4 regions of the Kluyvera georgiana genome follow, and region 1 is predicted to be linked to each of the others. Evidence: predicted binding sites of a transcription regulator. Region 1 holds the regulator's gene; each other region holds the start of a gene.

Region 1 (5,720 bases):
ATCGACCGCGCGCCATAATGGCCGTGGTCGTTGGCGTGCGGGTTCCACTGTTGTATGATTGCGCGCTGTCTGCGCCGGGCACCGTCCGGTAGCTTGTTTCCCCGAAGTCACTCAGAACCATGGCAAAAGAACAAACGGACCGTACGACATTAGATTTGTTCGCAAATGAGCGTCGGCCGGGAAGACCCAAAACCAATCCGCTTTCGCGTGACGAACAGCTCCGCATTAATAAGCGTAATCAGCTCAAACGCGACAAAGTTCGCGGGCTTAAGCGCGTCGAGCTGAAGCTCAACAGCGACGCCGTTGATGCGCTCAACGAGCTGGCGGCCGCCCGTGACATGAGCCGCAGCGAACTCATCGAAGAGATGCTGATGAGCCAACTGGCGCTGCTGCACGGGCAAGGGAAAGTCTGAAATATCCCCCAGAACACACTTTCATGTAGCAGAGTGTGCAGTACGGCACGATAGCTGTTTCCGCACGCTTCTCTGTTCTGCTATGATTGCCCTTATCTGTGGGCAATAAGCCACCACCATATCATTAAGTTTCAAGAGGTTATTTTACTCATGGCAATCGTTGGCATCTTCTTCGGTAGCGACACCGGGAACACCGAAAATATCGCAAAAATGATTCAAAAACAGCTTGGTAAAGATGTCGCTGACGTTCACGACATTGCCAAGAGCAGCAAAGAAGACCTGGCAGGCTACGATATCCTGCTGCTGGGCATCCCAACCTGGTACTACGGTGAAGCCCAGTGCGACTGGGACGATTTCTTCCCGTCTCTGGAAGAAGTTGACTTCAACGGTAAGCTGGTCGCCCTGTTCGGCTGTGGCGATCAGGAAGACTACGCGGAATACTTCTGCGATGCGTTGGGCACTATCCGCGACATCATTGAGCCAAACGGCGCGACCATCGTTGGTCACTGGCCAACCGCAGGCTACCACTTCGAAGCGTCGAAAGGCCTGGCCGATGACGACCACTTCGTGGGTCTGGCGATTGACGAAGACCGTCAGCCGGAGCTGACCGCTGAACGCGTTGAAAAATGGGTTAAGCAGGTTGCTGAAGAACTGCACCTCGACGAAATCAAAAACGCCTGATGATATTGAGGCGCGATAACAAATCGCGCCTCATTAATAGGTAAAAGCAATCAAAATAATAGCTACATTTTTTTAACTTTTCAGCGCATACCTGTACAATATCTTCTGATTTAGCGTAGGTTCATCGCTCTGTTTGTCGGTGACGCCTCGTTTTTGAAAGCTTAGTTTACCCAAGCCTTGCTGTTTTCATTTAGCCAGGGTCATTCTATAATGAGACGCATTAAAACGGGTGAATTCTCTGTGATACTTTCGCTGATGGAAGTTAATCGTTTAGCAACAGGACAGATTCCGCATGACTGACAATAATACCGCATTAAAGAAGGCTGGCCTGAAAGTCACACTTCCACGGTTAAAGATTCTGGAAGTTCTTCAGGAACCGGATAACCACCATGTCAGCGCGGAAGACTTATACAAACGCCTGATCGACATGGGTGAAGAAATTGGCCTGGCCACGGTTTATCGTGTTCTGAACCAGTTTGACGACGCGGGCATCGTGACCCGTCATAACTTCGAAGGCGGCAAATCCGTTTTCGAACTGACTCAGCAGCATCACCACGATCACCTGATCTGCCTCGACTGTGGCAAAGTGATCGAGTTCAGCGACGAATCTATCGAAGCTCGTCAGCGTGAAATTGCCGCCAAACACGGAATTCGTCTGACCAACCACAGTCTTTATCTTTACGGCCACTGTGCAGAAGGCGACTGCCGTGAAGATGAACATGCGCATGATGGCGTTGAAAAATAACGTTTCGTGATGCCTGAAAAGCCAGCCTGAAGGTTGGCTTTTTTTATGGGCGCAATCTGATCAATTCGCCTCACCTTGCGTATGGTAAAAGCAACTTTGCCCGTCAGGAAAGCGAGCTTGTCATCCGCCTGCTCCAGCGGAGAGCCAACCCTGTAACGCAAAAAGGGCGGAGAAAACTCTCCGCCCTTTTTGCTATAACAACAATCGCTATTTTGTGGCGTTGTTACTGCGAATTTCCTGCCACATTTTATCGCATTTGGCTTTTACGGCCTGGTCGTTACCGGTACGGGTTGCCTGAATACACTGCTGGTAGTCCAGCACGCGTACGCTTTCCTGATTGGCAAACTGTTCGTGCTGTTTCTCTTGCTTCAGCACGTTCAGTACGCTCTGGCAGGCCTGGATTTTATCCGGATTGCCTTCAGCGGTGTTAATGCACGCGCTGTAGGCATCCTTCAGCTTACTGTCTTCTTTCGGCGCGGATGGCTGAGCGCAAGCGGTAAGGCCAGCGGCCATCAGGGCAACAATAATCAGTTTTTTCATACGATGAGCCTCTTAGCGGCGGCAGAGGCTTCCCCTGCCGCATCATGCATCAGAAAATGGTGAACGGTGCGATAACCATAAATTTCACGTCACGCTCATCCTGGAAGATGTTGCCGTAACCACCGCCCCAGCTCGGGATATCGGAGTGGTTGTCGTACTGAGTGAAGTGCAGTTTGAAGAGGGTACCCTTCGCACGACCTTCCTGTACGGTATACATGGCATCCAGGCTGTATGCAGATTCTCTGATCGTATTGTTTTTGTTGTAGTATGCGTCCGGGTTCATCTGCCAGGTCGCTGGTTTCGCATCCCATGCATAGACGTAGGATGCACCCACTGCCCAGCCAGGAAGATTCCAGTTCTTCAGGTCATACATACCGCCGAAGAAGACCGCTTTTTCACCGTTGGCGTTGAAGTCAGAGCGGTTATCCCACCAGATATCCAGACGACCGTTTGAGGAAGCGTAGGTCGGGGTCATACGCTGCAGGAAGTAGCCCTGCTGACCGTCGGCCTTAACCCAGGTTCCTTCCAGACGGAAGTCGAAAACTTCGTTCAGTTTATAGCCGAAGGTTAACGCCTGCAGCCACGCGGTGCCGTCGTAAATATCGTTCACGCCGTGATCGCTCACTTTGTCACGGGTACCGTAGAACTGGTAGCTGGTGGTCAGCGGGCCGCCAGGGATATCAAATTTGTAGCTTGCTTTGGCGAAGTACTGGTCCACATAACCTTCCGCCTGACCGAATGCCGCTTCCAGCACCAGGTCATTTTTGAAATCGTATTTCGCACCGATAGAGTGCAGGTAATCCACCTTGGTCTTCTTATCATTCTGATAGAAGTTATCCATCTCCAGGTGCCATGGCGCCTTATACTCGTTGGTCCACATGTAGGAGAAGCTCAGCGCGCCGTTGTCGCCGTAGTCAAAGTTTGCCCCGGCTTCCGCGCCCTGGTAGGTACCCGGCATAAAGCTCCAGTGCGGCGCCAGCAGGGTTTGACCGGTTGGCTGAATGTAACCCGCACGCGCCCAGGTTGGGCCAAGTTTAAATTTAGCCGCCGCTTTATACAGGCTGATACCGCTCTTATCGCCGCTGTAATCTTCGCTATAGCCTTTGTTTTTTGACGAGAAGGCAATTTCGTTCGGGTGACCGCTTTCGCTACTTTCGTTCATTTCAATTGCGGTAAACGCCGCAATATCAATACCGAACATGTCAGCCGCATAACCTGACTGGAAGTCGAGGTTGGCGTTCCAGGTGGAGTGAGAAAGGTTGGTTTTATATTTGTCGTGATCGGTCACATCTTTACGGTCACGCTCACGCTGCCAGTAATAGATGCCGCCGGTTAATGTTGAATCATCAATGAACCCTTCTGCCTTCGCTTCCGGAGTCATTACAAAGCCTGACATTGCTGTCACACCGGCGATAGCCAGCGCCAGCGTACTACGTTTGCCACTAAACGTACGCATAGTTATATCCTCTTTGACTTTTAAAAATGCCGCTGCAAAGCAGAAGCAAAAAATAAAACGCTAAAAAAAATGAACTTCTGGAAAAAGGTGTTTCAGTACACTGATAGACTATTTTTCGCGACGCGAATTATCAATCCTTTTCCGCAACAAGAGTGCAGGATTATGACAAAGCGCACATATTTGGTTTCAATGTGTAACGTAATGCGTTGTTAACATTTTTCCGCGCCAGACCTTGCGGGGCCTGAATCAAATGTTAATGAGACCGTTTACATGTCCGGCTTATAACAAAGAGTGTGACAAAAAGAGAAAATCTTAGAGGCAGGAAATTCATATTAATTCGCTACGCGAAACTATAGATCATAGAGGGGATATATCGATGAGCAGCACTTCCATTGGAGGGGGATCAGGATTGGCAAAAAAAAACGCCGCAAAGCGGCGTTTTAAAATTAGCTCGTGACTGGCTTAGCCAACCCAGGTATCACGTAAACCAACGGTACGGTTAAAGACCCGCTTCTCTGCCGTGCTGTAGCGGCTATCGAGGCAGAAGTAACCCTCACGCTCGAACTGGTACGCTTTACCGGCCTCAGCGGCCTGCAGAGACGGCTCAGCATAGCCCTGCTTGATAACCAACGACTCTGGGTTCATCACCGCAAGGAAGTCTTCTGCTGCGCCTGGGTTAGGCACGCTGAACAGACGATCGTAAAGGCGAATTTCCACCGGCAACGCATGTGCAGCGCTAACCCAGTGAATCACCCCTTTCACTTTGCGGCCATCGGCCGGATCTTTGCTCAGGGTTTCAGCATCATAGGTACAGAAGATGGTGGTGATATTGCCTTCGGCATCTTTCTCCACGCGCTCTGCTTTCACCACGTAGGCGTTACGCAGACGCACTTCTTTACCCATCACCAGACGCTTGTACTGCTTATTGGCTTCTTCACGGAAGTCTGCGCGATCGATCCAGATTTCAGCGCTAAACGGCACTTCGCGGCTGCCCATTTCCGGTTTATTCGGATGATTAGGCATGGAAACCATTTCGCTTTCGCCCTGCGGGTAGTTTTCGATAACCAGTTTTACCGGATCGATAACCGCCATCGCGCGCGGCGCGTTTTCGTTGAGATCTTCGCGAATGCAGGATTCCAGCGATGCCATCTCAATGGTGTTGTCCTGCTTGGTCACGCCGATGCGCTTGCAGAACTCACGGATGGACGCTGCGGTGTAACCACGACGACGCAGACCGGAGATGGTCGGCATACGCGGGTCGTCCCAGCCTTCTACGTGTTTTTCCATCACCAGCTGATTCAGCTTGCGCTTGGACATCACGGTGTATTCCAGATTCAGGCGCGAGAATTCGTACTGGCGCGGGTGAACCGGAATGGTGATGTTGTCCAGCACCCAGTCGTACAGACGACGGTTGTCCTGGAACTCCAGCGTACACAGGGAATGAGTGATACCTTCCAGCGCATCGCTAATGCAGTGGGTGAAGTCGTACATCGGGTAGATGCACCACTTGGTGCCGGTCTGGTGGTGATCGGCAAATTTAATGCGGTACAGCACCGGGTCACGCATAACAATGAACGGTGAAGCCATATCGATTTTGGCGCGCAGGCAGGCAGTACCTTCCGCAAAGCCACCGGTACGCATTTTTTCGAACAGCGCCAGGTTCTCTTCCACGCTGCGATCGCGGTACGGGCTGTTTTTGCCCGGCGCAGTCAGCGAGCCGCGGTATTCACGGATCTGTTCCGGCGTCAGTTCATCAACGTAGGCCAGACCTTTATTGATAAGCTCAACGGCATAGGCGTGCAGTTGATCGAAGTAGTCCGAGGAGTAGCGAACGTTGCCAGACCAGTGAAAACCTAACCATTCGACGTCGTTTTTGATCGACTCT
Region 2 (5,720 bases), 1.9 Mb from region 1:
TTGCAGCTACCGCTCAGGCAACCCTCGGCGTCTTCCTGAATTTTCACCACTTTTCCCATCGCTTCTAAGCGGCTCAGCATGGCGTCAACTAACGCTTGCGGCGTATGCAGCTGGGCGCTGAGCTGTGAGGCTTCCATGCGTCCTTGCAGGGCCAGCGTGTCGCGTATTTCGATCAATGACGCCATCATCGCTCCTTAGTGGCAATCGCCAGCCGGGCTGGAGCAGCAGGAAGTCGGCGTTTTACGCGTCGCCAGCAGGGAGACATCCACCCGGCTACGGGCGCGGCGCAGCAGACCCAGCCCCACAATGTTAAACAGAATCACCGCCAGAATGCACACCAGGCTGTAGCGTGGATGCTGGCTGAAGCTGACCGTCTGGTAGTAGAGCGTGGACAGCGAGTAGGCGATATTCAGCCCCCACAGGATGGAGAACGTCATCCAGCCACGGCTCGATTCACGGGCTATCGCCCCCATGACCGAGATGCACGGAATGTAGAGCAGTACGAAAATCAGGTAGCTGTACGCTGCCGCCGCGCTGCCGAATTTGCTGCCCATCACGCCCATTGCGCCGGTTTCCATCTCGCCATCGCCTTTGCTGGCTTCGATGGGGTTAGCCAGTACGCTTAGGCTGAAGGTGTCTTTCAGGCCTTGCCAGGTTTCATCGAGCGCGCCCAGCAGTTCATCGCCGAGATGGAATTCCTGCGGGTTGAACGCTTCGTTCTGGATGTCTTCGGCGGTGTAGAGGGTGTTCAGCGTCCCCACCACCACTTCTTTCGCCATCGCCCCGGTAAACAGGCCGACGGTGGCCTGCCAGTTATCTTCATGCACGCCAATCGGTTTAAACACCGGCGTAATCACGCGGCTGACAGAGGCCAGCGCCGAATCATTAATGTTGTCGACGATCTTGCCGCTGAACGAGAAGCTGTTCAGCGCGCTCAGGAAGATGCTGACGATCACGATAACTTTACCGGCGCGCAGCACGAAGCCTTTCAGGCGCTGCCAGGTCTGGATGAACAAGCTTTTGATGTGCGGTACGTGGTAGACCGGCAGTTCCATCACGAACGGCGAGGCTTCGCCGCGCATGATGGTGTATTTGAGCATCAGGCCGGTGAGGATGGCGATAACGATCCCCAGCACATAGAGCGAGAAGACGACCAGCGCGCCACCCTGGCCGAAGAAGGCCGCGGCGAAGACCGCGAAGATAGCCAGACGCGCGCCGCAGGACATAAACGGCGCCATCATAATGGTCATCAGGCGTTCACGCGGGGCATCCAGCGTACGGGCGCCCATTACCGACGGCACGTTACAACCGAAGCCGACAATCAGCGGCACAAAGGATTTCCCCGGCAGACCAAGCGCCTGCATCAGGCGGTCCATGACGAAGGCGGCGCGGGCCATATAGCCGGAGTCCTCAAGGAACGAGAGGAACAGGTACATCATACCGATTTGCGGCACTAGCGGCAGAACGGTGTTGATACCGCCGCCAAGCCCCTGCGCCAGGAATACGGTCAGCCAGTCCGGGAAGTGCAGGGTGTAGCCAATCCACTGAATACCGTGAATAAACAGCGCTACCGAGCCGCCGTCAAAGATCGGCTGTAAGGCGCCGCCGATGTTAATCGCCAGCAGGAACATCAGGTACATCACGAACAGAAATACCGGCAGCCCCAGCACGCGGTTGAGGACGATTTTATCCAGCGCGGCGGTGAAGCGGCTTGGTTCGGCGGTCAGCGTATTGCTGACGGCGTCGCAGATAGCGGCGATGCTCTGATAGCGCGCGTCGGCGATATGCAGCGCCGGATCGTCCAGCTCTTCGCTCAGATGCGCCAGCGCAATGTCCAGTTTATGCGCTGCGTCACCGGCGTAGGCGCTGCTGTAGATGTCGCCTTCCAGCATCTGCATACCCAGCCAATGGCGCTGACGCTCTGGAATGTCTTGCGCCATCTCTTTGGCTAGATTATCGGCTTCGCGCAGCAGCGGCTGTGGATAGTGCACCAACTCCAGCTGCTGATTGCCCTTGTGGCGATCGATCGCCATTTTCAGCGCTTCAATGCCGCGAGCGCGGGTCGATACCAGCGGCACAACCGGGCAGCCGAGGCGAGCGGAAAGGGCGTCGACATCAATGCGAATCTGCTGTTTCTCGGCGATATCCAGCATGTTCAGTGCGACCACGCACGGAATGCCCAGTTCGAGCAGTTGCAGCGTCAGATAAAGGTTACGTTCCAGATTGGAGGCGTCGACCACGTTAATCAGCAGGTCGGCATCGCCGCTGAGAATGTAGTGGCAGGCGATTTGTTCATCCAGTGACGTTTGCGAGGATATGGTGGTCAGCGAGTAGGTGCCCGGCAGGTCGACGAGAGTGACCTGATGGTCGGTGGTGGCGAAAGATCCTTCTTTACGTTCAACCGTGACTCCCGCCCAGTTGCCTACGCGCTGGCGCGCGCCGGTTAGCTGATTAAATAAAGTTGTCTTGCCGGAATTAGGATTACCAATTAGACCGATGGTTAATTTTTTCATTTTTCAGACTCTTATTACCGGGCTGAAGTCATTACGCGACGGGTTCTAATTCGATTAGCGCGAGATCTTTTTTACGCAATACCAGGCTTACGCGACGAGTTTCAATATGGATAGGGTCGCCTAAGGGCGCAACGCGAACCACATGAAATGATGAGCCAGGCAGCATGCCCAGTGAGAGTAGTTTCTGCCGATAGGCTGGGCTAATTTCGCGGGAGAAACCAACAATCTTCCACGCAGTATCCGGTGTAAATTGCATAGAACCTACTTGTTTTATCGCTAGCTGGACGAGAGAGTGCCCGGAGGCTGCCGGGTGGCGGCATGGGCATCGTCAACGAATAAAGAATAAAATGCACTGCAAATGATGATAATGAGAATGGTTTTTATCATCAATACATAATATGCGCCTGGCGGGAGTTTTGCGCACTATTTGCACTTTTTTTGATATTCCTCAAGCAACTCAATGTAGCGAGAAATCAATTAACCGATATTTACATCGCTTAATGTTTAATTAAGGTTTCATTGGTTAATAAAATAAAACGTGACAAGGCTTATTATTAAAAACCGATCTGAAAGTCCTAATGGCTGGGCGAGCTATATATCCGGGAAGGAAAGGTAGGCCTGATAAGCGTAGCGCCATCAGGCACAATGCGAGCACGCAGTCGGATGGCGGCGTACACGCCTTATCCGGCCTACAAACGGATAAGGCGTTTATTGATTAGCGTTTTTTACCCATAGCTGCGGCTAAGGCGTCCATCATGGCGCTGTTACCGGTAGGCTGAGCTTCACGACCGCGCGGCTTGGCCGCTTTGGCTGCTGGACGCCCGCTGTTCTGCGGACGGTCATTACCGCCGCCGCGACGGGCATTGGTTTCACCCGGTTGCTCATCCAGACGCATGGTCAGGGCGATACGCTTACGCTGCAAATCGACTTCCAGCACCTTCACCTTGACGATATCGCCCGCTTTCACCACGGTGTGTGGATCTTCGACGAATTTATCCGCCAGCGAGGAGATATGCACCAAGCCGTCCTGGTGCACGCCGATATCGACAAAGGCGCCAAAGTTGGTGACGTTGGTCACCGCGCCTTCGAGGATCATCCCCGGCAGCAGGTCGTTCATGGTTTCCACGCCATCGGCGAACTTCGCGGTTTTAAATTCCGGACGCGGGTCGCGGCCCGGTTTTTCCAGCTCTTTGATGATGTCGGTGACGGTCGGCACGCCGAAACGCTCGTCGGTAAACTCGGAGGCTTTCAGACCGCGGAGTTCGCTGCTGTTGCCCATCAGATCTTTCAGCGCCTGCTGAGTGGCCGCCAGAATGCGTTCAACCACCGGGTAGGCTTCCGGGTGCACGGTGGAAGCGTCCAGCGGATTATCGCCGTGGTTAATGCGCAGGAAGCCCGCGCACTGCTCGAACGCTTTCGGCCCCAGACGACTTACCTTCAGTAACTGCTGGCGGTTCTGGAACTGGCCGTTCTCATCGCGCCAGGCGACGATGTTCTGCGCCATCATGCGCGTCAGGCCCGCGACGCGGGTCAGCAGCGGCACGGAGGCGGTGTTCAGATCCACGCCGACGGCGTTCACGCAGTCTTCGACGACCGCGTCCAGCTTACGCGCCAGCTGCGTCTGGCTGACGTCATGCTGATACTGGCCCACACCGATGGATTTCGGGTCGATTTTCACCAGCTCTGCCAGCGGATCCTGTAGACGACGGGCGATAGACACCGCGCCGCGCAGGGAAACGTCGAGATCCGGGAACTCCTGCGCCGCCAGTTCGGAGGCGGAATACACTGAAGCGCCGGCTTCGCTGACGATCACCTTCTGCGCGGTGACCTGTGGGAACTGTTTCTGCACATCGAGGAAGAAACGCTCGGTTTCGCGTGAGGCGGTACCGTTGCCGATCGCCACCAGCTCAACGTTGTGTTTTTCGCACAGCGCCGCGACGACAACCGCGGCTTTCGCCGCCTGCCCGGTGTGCGGGTAGATGGTATCCGTTGCCACCAGCTTGCCGGTGCCGTCAACCACCGCCACCTTCACGCCGGTACGCAGACCTGGGTCGAGGCCCATGGTCGCGCGCAGGCCAGCCGGCGCAGCCATCAGCAGATCGTGCAGGTTACGGGCGAAGACGTTGATGGCTTCATCTTCCGCGCGTTCGCGCACGGTGCCCATCAGCTCGGTTTCGAGGTGCATCAGCACCTTGATGCGCCAGGTCCAGCTTACCACGCCTTTGCGCCAGCTATCCGCCGGGGCGTTGTTCAGGCGCAGGCCGAGGTGGTCGATAATAATCTGTTCGCAGTGGCTCTCTTTCGGCGGTTCGTCGAACTGTGGATCGGCGTTGAGCGAGAGCTGCAGAATACCTTCATTGCGCCCGCGGAACATCGCCAGCGCGCGGTGGGAAGGGGTGGTGGAAATCGGTTCGTGATGGTCGAAGTAGTCGCGGAATTTCGCGCCTTCCTCTTCCTTACCGCTGACCACTTTGGCCACCAGATGGGCGTTCTTCCACAGGTAGTCACGTACTTTCGCCAGCAGGCCTGCGTCTTCGGCGAAGCGTTCCATCAGGATATAGCGCGCGCCGTCGAGGGCGGCTTTGGTGTCCGCCACGCCCTTATCGGCATCGATAAATTTCGCCGCTTCGGTTTCCGGGTCGTGGGACGGCTCGCTCCACAGCAGATCGGCCAGCGGCTCAAGGCCCGCTTCAATGGCAATCTGCCCGCGGGTACGGCGCTTCTGTTTGTACGGTAAGTAGAGGTCTTCGAGTTCGGTTTTATTGAGCGTGCCGTTGATGGCTTTTTCCAGCGCGTCGGTGAGCTTACCCTGCTCACTGATGGATTTCAGAATGACCTGACGGCGGTCTTCCAGCTCACGCAAATACCCCAGGCGAGTTTCCAGATTACGCAGCTGCGTATCATCCAGTCCGCCGGTGATTTCCTTACGATAACGTGCGATAAACGGCACGGTGTTCCCTTCATCAAGCAGGCGAACGGCGGCTTCCACCTGTTCGGCTCTGGCCTGAAGTTCACCCGCAATAATGCGGCAGAGCGAATCATTCATCATGGCTTGGTTTCACTGTTAGGTCATAAAATCAGGGGACAGTTATACGGATTGACTGGCAAAAATGCCAGTCATCAGCGGGGGCTTCGGATTGTTCCGGCGTTATTTTACGTAATCGATCGCATTTACGTACCAGCTGGCCTCGCCCGCTGGCGTATTGA
Region 3 (5,720 bases), 2.4 Mb from region 1:
TTTTAGACCGTCGGCGGAAATCACCACCAGATCCGGCCGGCTGGCGATGACGCCTTCCTGCGACATGGTGCGATAGTGGTCAAAGCCCTGCATGGCGTTTTGCAGACCCGCGAGCTTAATCGCGCCGTCCGCCGCCGTCCGCTGCCCGGCCACCAGCGCGCCGGAACCGCCGTGGCTGAGGATAAACAGCACGCGCTTATTCAACGGCTGGGCCGGAATTTTGGCCATATCGTCATGCAGCGATTGACGCAGGGCATCGCCCTGCGGGCCTTTACCCAACGCGTCGGCGATAACGCTGATTTTACGCTCCATCGCCGCCGCGTCGTAGCCGCCCGGTACGTTAACCACCTTCACCTTGCTGTCTTCTACCTTTTGCAGCACCAGTGACGGCTGTGCCTGGCTGCTGGCCAGCACCAGCGTAGGGCGCAGGGAAAGAATGCCTTCCGCATTGAGCTGGCGCAGGTAGCCGACGTCCGGCAGCGATTGTGACGCCGTCGGCCAGGTGCTGGTGCTGTCGCGAGCGACCAGCTGCGACTGGGTATCCAGCGCGTAGACGATTTCCGTCACGTCGCCGCCGAGGGTGATAATACGCTCGGCGGCGTTAGCCAACAGCGGCAGCGCCGCCAGCAGAATCAGCAGTCGTTTCATACGGTCTGCCCTTCCGCCGTCAGGCTATCGACCTGGGTGCGCCACCGTTGCTGCTCCGGATGGCCTTCGCTGCGCTGCCCGTACAGCTGGGCAATCTGGGTGCCGTCTTTGGCAAATAGCTCTACGCTGGTGACGTGACCGTCAACGGTCGGCTTACGCGTCACCCACACTTCGTCGATGGTCTCTTCACGCAGGTGCAGGGTGAAGGCGCTGTTGAAGATGTTGATCCAGCCGCGCATTGGCGTCAGCTTCTCCAGCACGCCGGTGAAGATTTGCACGCAGCCGCGGTTGCCAACGAAAATCATAAATTCATTGCCGTCCCGCTGCAGGGTTTCCAGCAGGCGAGGCAGGGCATCAGTATCGATGCGACAGGCCAGGTCGTCGTTGACCAGGCGGAAAGCCTGCTGGCGCGAGAGGTTGTACTTGCGCAGCAGCGCGAAGAACTGGTGGACGTCGGTCATTGCGCGCCACTCTTTTTCCAGCGCCGCGCCGTCGGCCGTGTCGGCATAGCGCGCGTTTTCCACCAGACGAACCGCCAGCGGCGCTGGCGTTGATTGGGCCTGTTCGGCAATCAGCGCCTGCCAGGCCTCGCTGTCCGTGTTGTTAGTGGTATAGACCTTCAGCACCGCGTCGCCGTGCGGGTCAAAGAACTGAATGCTCTCGCGGCCCCCATCGTTAACGTGAAACGCGCTGGCCCACTGGCTCAGGAACAGGCGCAGGTCGAGGGCGCGCGGGTTGAGTACCAGGCCCGCGTGGCCGTCGAGGTGCTGGTGGGTGAACGCGCCAACCTGCTCATGCACCGCGTACTCATTGCGGCAGATGCATTTGGTTTCGCCGACCTTTTCCAGCGAAGCGAGGATCGCGCGCGCATTATCCTGCAGGCGAACGGCATCGTGGCCGACGCGGGCTGCGGTCAGTTCTGCTTCGCTCACCCCCATTACGGCGGCGATATCGCGAGCGTATTTGGCGGCACCGCTGGCTTTGACGTCCTGATAGCGCTGCCACAGTTCATTTGATGCGTTTTGCATAACTCTCTTCCTTATCATTACCCCGGCCAGCGGCCGGAGGCAGATTTTGTTGATGTTGTTATCAGAAATCGACGTTGACGCCCAACTGCCAGGTACGGCCCGGCATCACCGCCAGCGACTTATCGTTGGCGTCCTGATTGGTGGACGTTTCAATGTTGCGGCTGCTCAGGTAGTCCCAGTATTTACGGTCAGTCAGGTTATACACGCCGCCGTTGATACGGACGTTCTTCGCCACGCGCCAGTAGGCCGTCCAGTCGAGCATGCCGTAGCCAGGTACGCGCATGTATTCGCTGGTGGAATCGGTAATCGCGCTGCCGGTGTTAGCGTAGCTCTCACGGTTGGTGGCAGTGGCGCGTTTGCCTTTCACGAAGGTGGCGGTCAGCGCGGTACCGTACACTTTCGACGGATCGTCCCACGCCACGCCGACGATCGCTTTCATCGGCGCAACGCTATCGAGGTCGACGTATTTGTCGCCGTAGTAGCTGGATTTTGACTTCCCTTCGCTGTAGCCGTAGGCCAGCGTTGCGCTCAGGCCGTCAACCTGCTCAAACCAGGTGCCAAAGTTGAATTTCGCGCTGATCTCACCGCCGTAGATATAGGCTTTATCACGGTTTTCCGCCTGATAAATGGTGTAGATGTTCGACGGTACGTTGGCGAACTGGGTTGGGTTGTTGGAACGGGTGTAGCGGGTATAGGCGATAAAGTCTTTATAGTTGTTGTAGAACAACGCGGTACGCATGGTGATCCCTTCGGTCACTTCGCCCTTCATGCCCCACTCGAAGTTGTCGCTGGTTTCGGTTTTCAGATCGGTATTGCCGATCAGCGCGTACTGACCGCGGCCCGCGTAGCTGGATCCGAGGTTCCATGAACCGTACAGCTGGCTGGTGTTCGGGAACTCCGCACCGCGTTTGTACTGCAGATAGGTCATCATGCGCGGCGTAATGTCGTACTGGAAGGTCAGCGACGGCAGCGCCTGGGTATCAGCGTTTTTGCCATACAGCGTGGAGACCGAGGATTCGGTCAGCACCGTGCTGTTGGTGGTCAGGCTGGAGAGGTTCTCCGGCTTGGTGGACTGGTGCACGACGCGAACGCCCGGGATCACCGCAAAGTTATGCCCGTCGAGATCGAAGTTGATCCGATCCTGCAGGAAGCCGCCGATCGTGTACTCGCGGCTGTCCGCTTCCGGCTGCATGATCTCGCTATAAACGCTTGGGATCGGCGACTGGCTGAACGGACGCTGGGTTTTGGTGGTGCTGGCGTTGAAACCGGCGCTCAGATCGTGACGACCCTGCGTTTTTGCTAATGCTGTCTGCATACCCCAGGTATCGGTGTCGTAGTCAGAGTAGACCGTTTCCATCGTGCCGGTAGTGCTGTCTGGCATGTAGGTGCGGTCGTGTGCTTCGGTATGCTGGTAATAGACCTTGGTGGACATGCTGTCGATGAAATCGTTCATCGGCGTCCAGTCGTCTTTCAGGCTCAGGCCCCAGCGGCGAGTCTGGCTGGTCTGCTGTGCGTTGCCGATGGTACTGTCGCCAGCGTTGTCCCACACATCGTAGTGGGTGTGGTTGGTTTTATGGTAGTAGTCGAGGGTGCTGGTCAGTTTGTGCTGATCGTTAGGCTGCCAGATCCCAGAGGCCATAAACGCGTCGGAGTGCCAGTTCGCCGGGAACGCGTCCACGCTCGAACTGTTGGTGGTGGTCTCCTGGCCATCGCGGCGGCTGTAGACAAAAATGCCGCGCAGCGTTTCGTCGCCGCCCGCTGCCGTCAGGCCATTGTGCCAGCTGCGGTCAGACGAGTCATACTCGCTGCGGTAGCTAAAAGCGCTGGTTTTGCCTGGATGCAGATAGTCGTCCGCCGATTTCGGCTGGAAGGAGACGTTGCCGCCGATGGAAGTATTGGCGGTCTCGGTGTCGGTCGCGCCAGATTGAATATCCACGCTGCCGTACATGTACGGGTCAATATAGTCGCGGCCGATGCCGAAGGTGTTTTGGCCGGCGCGGCTGACGTAGCTGCGGCCGGTGGCGTTCGGCTGCGCAATGCCGTCGACGTCGATGCCGACGCGGTTGCTCTCAAGGCCACGAATGTTGTAGCCGGTGTAGCCGCCGCGGTCGAAGCCGCTTTTGCCGTTGCCGGATCCGCCGCTAGCGCCGGTCGCGCCGATCAGCGGTTCATAACGCATAATGGAACCAAAATCGTTGGCCCCTTTGTCCTGAAGCTCCTGCGCGCTTACCGCGTGCTGGCTGCCCGGTTTGAGTACCGGTGCGGGGGCGGTGACGGTCATCTGTTCCGCGCTGTCGACGGCGGTTTTGTCCTGTGTTTCAGCCGCGCCCGCGGAAGTCTGATAGATTGCTGCGAGCAAAGAGGTCACCAGTAGGCTTTTCTTGCGCCACGCCTCTGATTGAATGGATTTGTACATAGTTGCCATGCCTTCATCGTTATTAGTATTGGCTCACGCGTAACTTCCAGAATCTGCTTTTCCGTAAGCATTTTGACGCTATCCAATTTTCAGTGATGCGAATGGTAATGATAGTTGTTATCATTTGCAACAAGGTTTGCAAATAAACCTGCTTGCATGCAACAATTTGATTACAATTTTGTTTTTTGACTCTCCCGAGATAGCGATGACCGAGAAAGCGGCTGTTACCATCACCTACTGTTCCCAATGCAACTGGATGCTGCGCGCCAGCTGGATGGCGCAGGAACTGCTACACACCTTCAGCACCGATATTGCCTGCGTAACGCTGATACCGGGTACCGGCGGGATTTTTGCCATTACCGTCGGGGATGAACTGGTGTGGGAGCGCAAGCGTGACGATGGCTTCCCGGACGCCGCCGAGCTCAAGCGTCGGGTGCGCGACGTTTGCTTCCCGGAAAAACCGCTGGGGCATGTGGATAAGCACGAAGGATAAAGCGGCTGCGAATGCGCCATTAAACGTGTATTATTAATGCATCTTTATTGATGAGGGACGGGCTATGGCAGGCAAACGCATCGATCGTGAAAAACGGACAATCAGCAGCATGATTACGCTTTATCAGCGCCGCTGTCCGCAGGCGTTGCACGATGCTGAGCATTACGAGATGCTGAACCGTTATGCCGATAAGCGGCTGGATAAATGCGTGTTCGGCGAACAAAAGCCAGCCTGCAAGCAGTGCCCGGTGCACTGCTACCAACCCGCAAAGCGTGAAGAGATGAAACAGATTATGCGCTGGGCGGGTCCGCGGATGCTCTGGCGTCACCCGCTTCTCACGATCCTCCATTTGATTGATGACCGACGCCCGGTTCCCGAGCTGCCGGAGAAATATCGGCGCAAAAAATAGCCTTACAGGGTACGGCAGTGACGACGATACTCCGACGGCGAGCGGGCAGTATGCTTGCGGAAGATGCGGCAAAAGTAGTTGCTGTCCTCAAAGCCACAGTGGTGGGCAATCTCTTTGATTTTCAGTTCATAGCCGCGCAGTAATTTCTTTGCTAACTCCAGGCGAACGGCGGTGAGGTATTCGTTAAAGCCGACGGTGCTGGATTTCTGAAACAGGTGCGACAGATAGTTTGGCGTGATATGAAATTTCTTCGCCACCGTCTCTCGGCTGAGCGCCCCGGCGGCGTGTTCGTCGATATATTCCTGAATCGCCAGAAATAATTCTCTGCTTTTGCTGACCGTATCCGCCAGATGGGTCAGTTGATCGATACAGTGGCTGAGCAGGCCGCTGAGCACTATCTGCGTCGTGGGCATCACCGGGCGGATCGCCAGCTCATTCATCGCCAGCAGTAGATACGAGCCTACCCGCGGGCCGAGTCGCGCCACGTGCTGCTTGCGGATCTCAACGAATTTTTTACCGTCGAAGCGTTGAAGGCTGAAGCCCAGTTTTTGTTTGCTGAACAGAATGCTCAGCGACGTCGCCGGGCCGTGCCACCGTGGGGCATTCCAGCGCCCGCCGGGAATATACAGCGCCTGCAGCGGCCCAAGCGGCGCTTCCAGGCAGCCATCCGGCAGCTCGCCTTCCAGCACAATTTCAAGGCGGGGAAACGATACGCTCATCGCCAGC
Region 4 (5,720 bases), 2.2 Mb from region 1:
GATGATGATGGCGCACGACGGCCTGAAGGCCAGCGCGGCGGCGATGCAGGTGGGCTACGAGAGCGCGTCGCAGTTCAGTCGAGAGTTTAAACGGTTTTTCGGCCTGACGCCGGGTGAGGATGCGGCAAGACTGCGCGGAATGTAACGGGTAGGCCTGATAAGCGTAGCGCCATCAGGCAACGCTGCTGCACATTGCCGGATGCGGCATAAACGCCTTATCCGGCCTACAGATTGCAAGGCGACGCCATCAGGCGTCGCAGTATTTTTTCTTAATCACCACAATTACCGTGCCGAGCAGCCCGGCAACCAGCAGGAAGATCGGCAGAACCATCAGGAAGGTCATCACCTGATCTTCATGACGTTTCACGAATGGAATCATGCTGATGGCATAGCCAAAGCCGGTGACCACGCCAACCCACAGCAGCGCGCTTAGCCAGTTAAATAACTGGAAGCGACGGTTAGGCAGACCGGAAATTCCCGCCATCGTTGGCAGCAGCGTACGCACGAACGCCAGGAAGCGACCCGCAAGCAATGCAAGCAGCCCGTGACGGTCAAACATGCAGGTCGCGCGCTGGTGGTATTTATCCGGCAGCTGTGCCAGCCAACCTTTCACGACGTTAGTGTTGCCCAACCAGCGCCCCTGAATATAGCTCAACCAGCAGCCAAGGCTGGCGGCCGTCGTCAGAATGACGAGGGTAGGGACGTAGCCCATTACGCCCTTGGCGATGAGCGCCCCTGCCAATAGCAGCAGGCTATCGCCGGGTAAAAATGATGCGGGGAGCAGGCCGTTTTCCAGAAACAGCGTAGCAAACATGACCAGATAAACGATCCCCACGACGTGCGGATTCGCCAGTGCAGCAAAATCGTGCTGCCAAAGCGCGGCGACAATATCTTGAATAACGACCATGGACATTCCTGTGGAACAGCGTTTTCATTTATTGTACGCCCGAATTCTGAAGAACACCTTGATCCCGGACGCAACAAATGAAGCCGCATTGTTCAGTCTGGCTGACAACCGGGTGACATAGGTTTACGCCTGGCGGCGATGTGAACTCGGGAACCGACTGTTCTCAACATCGGTGGCGCCTCCGCTGGACGCGCCAAAAATATTGCTAACCCACCCGGCACTGACCGTACCGGGCTTGGGATATGTTACACGATGCGGGCGAATCCTGCCGCTAAATCCGCAATCAGATCGTCAACGTTTTCCAAACCGATGTGAAGGCGGATCAGCGTACCTTCAAAATCAATCACCCCGTCTGGACGAATGCTGGCCAGCTCTTCCGGCTGATTAGCCAGAATCAGCGATTCGAATCCGCCCCAGGAATAAGCCATGCTGAACAGCGAGAAGTGGTCGAGGTAGTTTGCCAACTCGTCATTATTCAGGCGTTTGTTCAGTACGAAGGAGAACAGACCGCTGCTGCCGGTGAAGTCGCGCTTCCAGAATTCATGCCCTTTGCTGCCCGGTAACGCCGGATGATTGACGCGCGCCACCTGCGGCTGTTGCGCCAGCCATTCGGCGACTTTCAGGCTGCTTTCATGGTGCTGACGCAGACGCACGCCGAGCGTACGCAGGCCGCGGCTGGTCATATAGGCCGTGTCGGCGTCGAGCATCTGCCCCATCAAATAGGCGTTCTCACGCAGTTGTGCCCAGCAGCGCTCGTTCGATACCGCCGTGCCGACCATGGCATCTGAGTGGCCAATCAGGTACTTGGTGCCCGCCTGAATCGAAATATCGATGCCAAAATCGAGCGCTTTAAACAGCACGCCTGCCGCCCAGGTGTTGTCGATCATGATGATGGCTTCAGGAGCGATGCTGCGAACGGCGGCGACGATCGCCGGGATGTCGTGAACTTCCATGGTGATGGAACCCGGAGATTCGAGGAACACGATTCTGGTGTTCGGCTGAATCAGGTTCGCAATTTCAGCGCCAATCATGGGATCGAACCAGCTGGTGGCGACGCCAAGCTTACTGAGAATTTTGGTGCAAAAATCCTGGCTCGGTTCGTAGGCGGTGTTGGTCATCAGCACGTGGTCGCCCTGTTCAACGAAGGCGAGGATAGTATTTGCCACCGCCGCCGCGCCGCAGGGGAAGAGGGCACAGCCGGCGCCGCCTTCCAGTTCGCACATGGCTTCCTGCAGCGAAAAGTGGGTCAGCGTGCCGCGACGGCCATAAAACAGCTCGCCGTTAGCGCGGTTGTGGGTCGCATGCTTCTTGGCGGCGACCGTGTCAAAAACCAGCGACGAGGCGCGTTGAATCACGCTGTTCACCGATCCCTGGGTATATTTTTTGCTGCGTCCGGCGTTAACCAGCGCGGTATCGAGGTGCTTGTCTGCCATGTTGGATATACCTGTTTTTATACGTCTGGACGTCTAAACTATCACGATTGCCTCAGCGATGTAGCGTTCCTCGCGCATACAGCAGAAAATTTTGCCAAAAACCGTGCAGAAAACTTTTTTACTGCGTAAGCGCAAGGAAAGTAAGTGTGATTTAAGTCAATATGTAAATACTAATGAGAACTACTATCAATTCGACGTTGTTTTGATATTATTGTGCTCAGATTTTGTGATTTACGTCCTGGAGATACACAGTGGGTAATAATTTGATGCAGGCGGATCTCTCCGTTTGGGGTATGTATCATCATGCCGACATCGTGGTTAAAGTGGTCATGATTGGCTTGATACTGGCATCCGTCGTCACCTGGGCAATTTTCTTCAGTAAAGGGGCAGAGCTCCTTTCTCATAAGCGCCGCCTCAAGCGCGAGCAGAAACTGTTAGCGGACGCGCGTTCCCTCAATCAGGCGCACGAAACGGCCTCCGCGTTTGACGCGCAGAGCCTGAGCAGCCAGTTAATTAACGAAGCGCAGAACGAACTGGAGCTCTCTGCGGGTTCGGAAGATAACGAAGGGATTAAAGAACGTACCGGTTTCCGCCTGGAGCGTCGCGTGGCGGCGGTAGGCCGTCATATGGGACGGGGTAACGGTTTCCTGGCGACCATCGGCGCTATCTCTCCGTTCGTCGGCCTGTTTGGTACCGTGTGGGGCATCATGAACAGCTTTATCGGTATCGCCCAGACGCAAACCACGAATCTGGCCGTTGTTGCGCCAGGTATCGCAGAAGCTCTGCTGGCAACGGCAATTGGCCTGTTCGCCGCGATTCCGGCGGTGGTCATCTATAACGTCTTCGCGCGCCTCATCGGTGGCTTCAAGGCTAACCTGAGCGATGTGGCAGCGCAGGTTCTGCTGCTGCAGAGTCGCGATCTGGATCTGAGCGCCAGCGGCGTGCATCCGGTTCGTACCGCCCAGAAATTACGAGTAGGTTAATGCCCTATGGCAATGCGTCTTAATGAAAATCTGGACGATACCGGCGAAATGCATGAAATCAACGTGACGCCGTTTATCGACGTCATGTTGGTTCTGTTGATTATCTTTATGGTCGCCGCGCCGCTGGCGACGGTTGATGTTAAAGTCAATCTGCCGGCCTCCTCCAGCCAGCCGCAGCCGCGCCCGGAAAAACCGGTCTACCTGTCGGTGAAAGCGGATAAATCGATGTTCCTCGGTAACGACCCTATTACCGATGACAGCATGGTGCCGGCGCTGGATGCGCTGACGGAAGGCAAGAAAGACACCACCATCTTCTTCCGTGCCGATAAAACGGTGGACTATGAAACGATGATGAAGGTGATGGATACGCTGCATCAGGCTGGCTATCTGAAGATTGGGCTGGTTGGTGAAGAGACCGTCGCGAAAAAATAATCTCATCCCGGATGGCGCATTCAGCGCCATCCGTTATTACTTCCCTAAGTAATATCATATTTATCTTAAGTCCTGTTTCAGCGAATTATATCCAAAACTATTTAAATAATATTTAGCGGCGCTTAAATGTAGCAATATAATTTAAATATGAGAGTGGCTAGTCTTAAATAACCTTCCTACGCTTAATTCTGAACGCTAACAATAATATATATCTACAGCGGGCGGAAAATATCATGGCCATAATAACATTGCGACAAGCTGAAGGTTCGCATCGCGACCTGATCTCGTTATCCTCAATTCGCCAAAGAGCAGACCGGCTATTATTGGTGCTGGCCTGGGTGATGTGGGGCGTTTCGCTGGGAGTGGGTTGGATGAATGATAACCCCAGTCTGGCACTGCTGGTGGCGACGATTCTGGCGGGACTTGCCACCTTGATGACGCTGATTTTTGCGGGCAAACTCATCACTCGCTTAGTTTATGCGTTTATTCTAATGGCCTATTCCGCACTGCTGATTCAGCTTGGCGGCAGCGAGACCGAATATCATTTTTCGGTATTTGTTTTGCTGTCTGCGCTGCTCGCCTGGCGCGACTGGCGGCCATTAATTATGGGCGCGGGGGTGATTGCTGTTCACCACCTGGTATTTAATTATTTACAGGAATACGGGTTGTTTAATATCACCGTGTTTATGCACGCCGGTCTGCATATGGTGATTATGCACGCGGTGTACGTCGTGGCGCAGACGGTATTCCTGGTCTTCCTGGCGGTACGGATGGAGCAGGATGCACGGTCGGCCAGCGAGGTTGCGAAGCTGGCGGCGGTCATTAACCGCGAGTCGGGCTACCTGACGCTGGAGCGCGACACCAAAACCAGCCGCTCACCCTTTGCGAAAACTTTTAGCCTGACGCTGGATGCCATGCGTAACACGCTTGAGCAGGTCAGCGGTAATGTATCGCAACTGCTGGATGCCTCACAGACGCTACTGCAACGTAACACCGCGCTCTCCGAACGCACCGACAGCCAGGCGCGGTCGTTAGCGGTCACCGCCAGCGCCATGGAGCTGCTTGCCGGTGCGGCATCGTTAACCAGTGAAAAGGCCAGCGAAGCGCGCGAACTCGCCGGGCAGGCCAGCGCTGTGGCGCGGGAAGGGGGGGAGAATATCCGTTCAGCCATGGCGTCCATGTCGCACATCCGTGATGAATCGCTGAAGATTGGCGGTATCCTTGAGCTCATCGACGGCATAGCCTTCCAGACCAATATTCTGTCGCTCAACGCCTCCGTTGAAGCCGCGCGGGCCGGTGCTCATGGGAAAGGGTTTGCGGTGGTGGCGGCTGAAGTCCGTACTCTGGCGCTGCGCTGTGAAAGTGCGGCGCGGGACATTCGTCAACTGGTGGCCGCTTCCGTCGAGAGTACCCATCAGGGCGCTGAGCAAGTAGAAAGAGCGGGGAAAACCATGGCGGCGATCATCAATAACATCGACAGCCTACAGGCCTGTGTCGACGTGTTGTCATCAATGAGCGACCAGCAGCGCGCCAGCGTATTACAGATGAAAGGCAGCATTGCGCATATCGACGCCAGCGTGCAGGAGAACGTGCAGCACGTGGCGCAAACTATTCAGGTTGCGCATCAGCAGCAACAGCATACCGGTGAACTTAAGTCGGCTATTTCCGTGTTCAGATTGGTGTAATGTCACAAAAATGAAAGATGTATAACAAGTAATTTAGTTGTGTGATAACTTTCGCAGTTGTTAGAAAACGTAATACCAGTACGAAAAATGACAATATAATTGCCAATCCCATCCTTCTACATTGAAACCACTTCAATTCAGGAGGATATAAGTGTGGCAAACGATACAAAGTTGTCTATTACCGAAAAGCTGGGATACGGCATGGGCGATGCCGCCTGCGGTATTGTCTACTCCTCGGTAACGATGTTTTTGACCTGGTTTTACACCGATATTTACGGCT

The links. The regulator Fur, encoded in region 1, represses iron uptake genes when iron is present. The targets are predictions, from matches to a motif close to ATAATAATGAGAACNACTATCAA.
Region 2: feoA (ferrous iron transporter A) is a predicted target of Fur. The motif match lies at 2,875-2,897, and genes of this name have one in related genera.
Region 3: ABTW00_RS05050 (TonB-dependent receptor domain-containing protein) is a predicted target of Fur. The motif match lies at 4,200-4,222, and genes of this name have one in related genera.
Region 4: exbB (tol-pal system-associated acyl-CoA thioesterase) is a predicted target of Fur. The motif match lies at 2,508-2,530, and genes of this name have one in related genera.

The regions. Positions count from the first base shown of each region.
Region 1 covers NZ_CP158865.1:3,493,634-3,499,353, forward strand. The annotation lists gene ybfE (LexA regulated protein) at 120-413, shown strand; gene fldA (flavodoxin FldA) at 564-1,094, shown strand; gene fur (ferric iron uptake transcriptional regulator) at 1,387-1,839, shown strand; gene chiQ (ChiQ/YbfN family lipoprotein) at 2,047-2,379, opposite strand; gene chiP (chitoporin ChiP) at 2,429-3,835, opposite strand; gene glnS (glutamine--tRNA ligase) at 4,298-5,720, opposite strand, start outside.
Region 2 covers NZ_CP158865.1:385,531-391,250, forward strand. The annotation lists gene feoC ([Fe-S]-dependent transcriptional repressor FeoC) at 1-185, opposite strand, end outside; gene feoB (Fe(2+) transporter permease subunit FeoB) at 195-2,513, opposite strand; gene feoA (ferrous iron transporter A) at 2,545-2,769, opposite strand; gene ABTW00_RS01805 (Tex family protein) at 3,229-5,562, opposite strand; gene greB (transcription elongation factor GreB) at 5,662-5,720, opposite strand, start outside.
Region 3 covers NZ_CP158865.1:1,052,833-1,058,552, forward strand. The annotation lists gene ABTW00_RS05040 (heme/hemin ABC transporter substrate-binding protein) at 1-648, opposite strand, end outside; gene ABTW00_RS05045 (hemin-degrading factor) at 645-1,676, opposite strand; gene ABTW00_RS05050 (TonB-dependent receptor domain-containing protein) at 1,738-4,092, opposite strand; gene ABTW00_RS05055 (SelT/SelW/SelH family protein) at 4,298-4,585, shown strand; gene ABTW00_RS05060 (nitrous oxide-stimulated promoter family protein) at 4,650-4,994, shown strand; gene ABTW00_RS05065 (helix-turn-helix transcriptional regulator) at 4,997-5,720, opposite strand, start outside.
Region 4 covers NZ_CP158865.1:720,364-726,083, forward strand. The annotation lists gene ABTW00_RS03465 (AraC family transcriptional regulator) at 1-145, shown strand, start outside; gene yghB (DedA family general envelope maintenance protein YghB) at 248-907, opposite strand; gene metC (cystathionine beta-lyase) at 1,153-2,340, opposite strand; gene exbB (tol-pal system-associated acyl-CoA thioesterase) at 2,592-3,323, shown strand; gene exbD (TonB system transport protein ExbD) at 3,330-3,755, shown strand; gene ABTW00_RS03490 (methyl-accepting chemotaxis protein) at 3,989-5,440, shown strand; gene ABTW00_RS03495 (glycoside-pentoside-hexuronide (GPH):cation symporter) at 5,594-5,720, shown strand, end outside.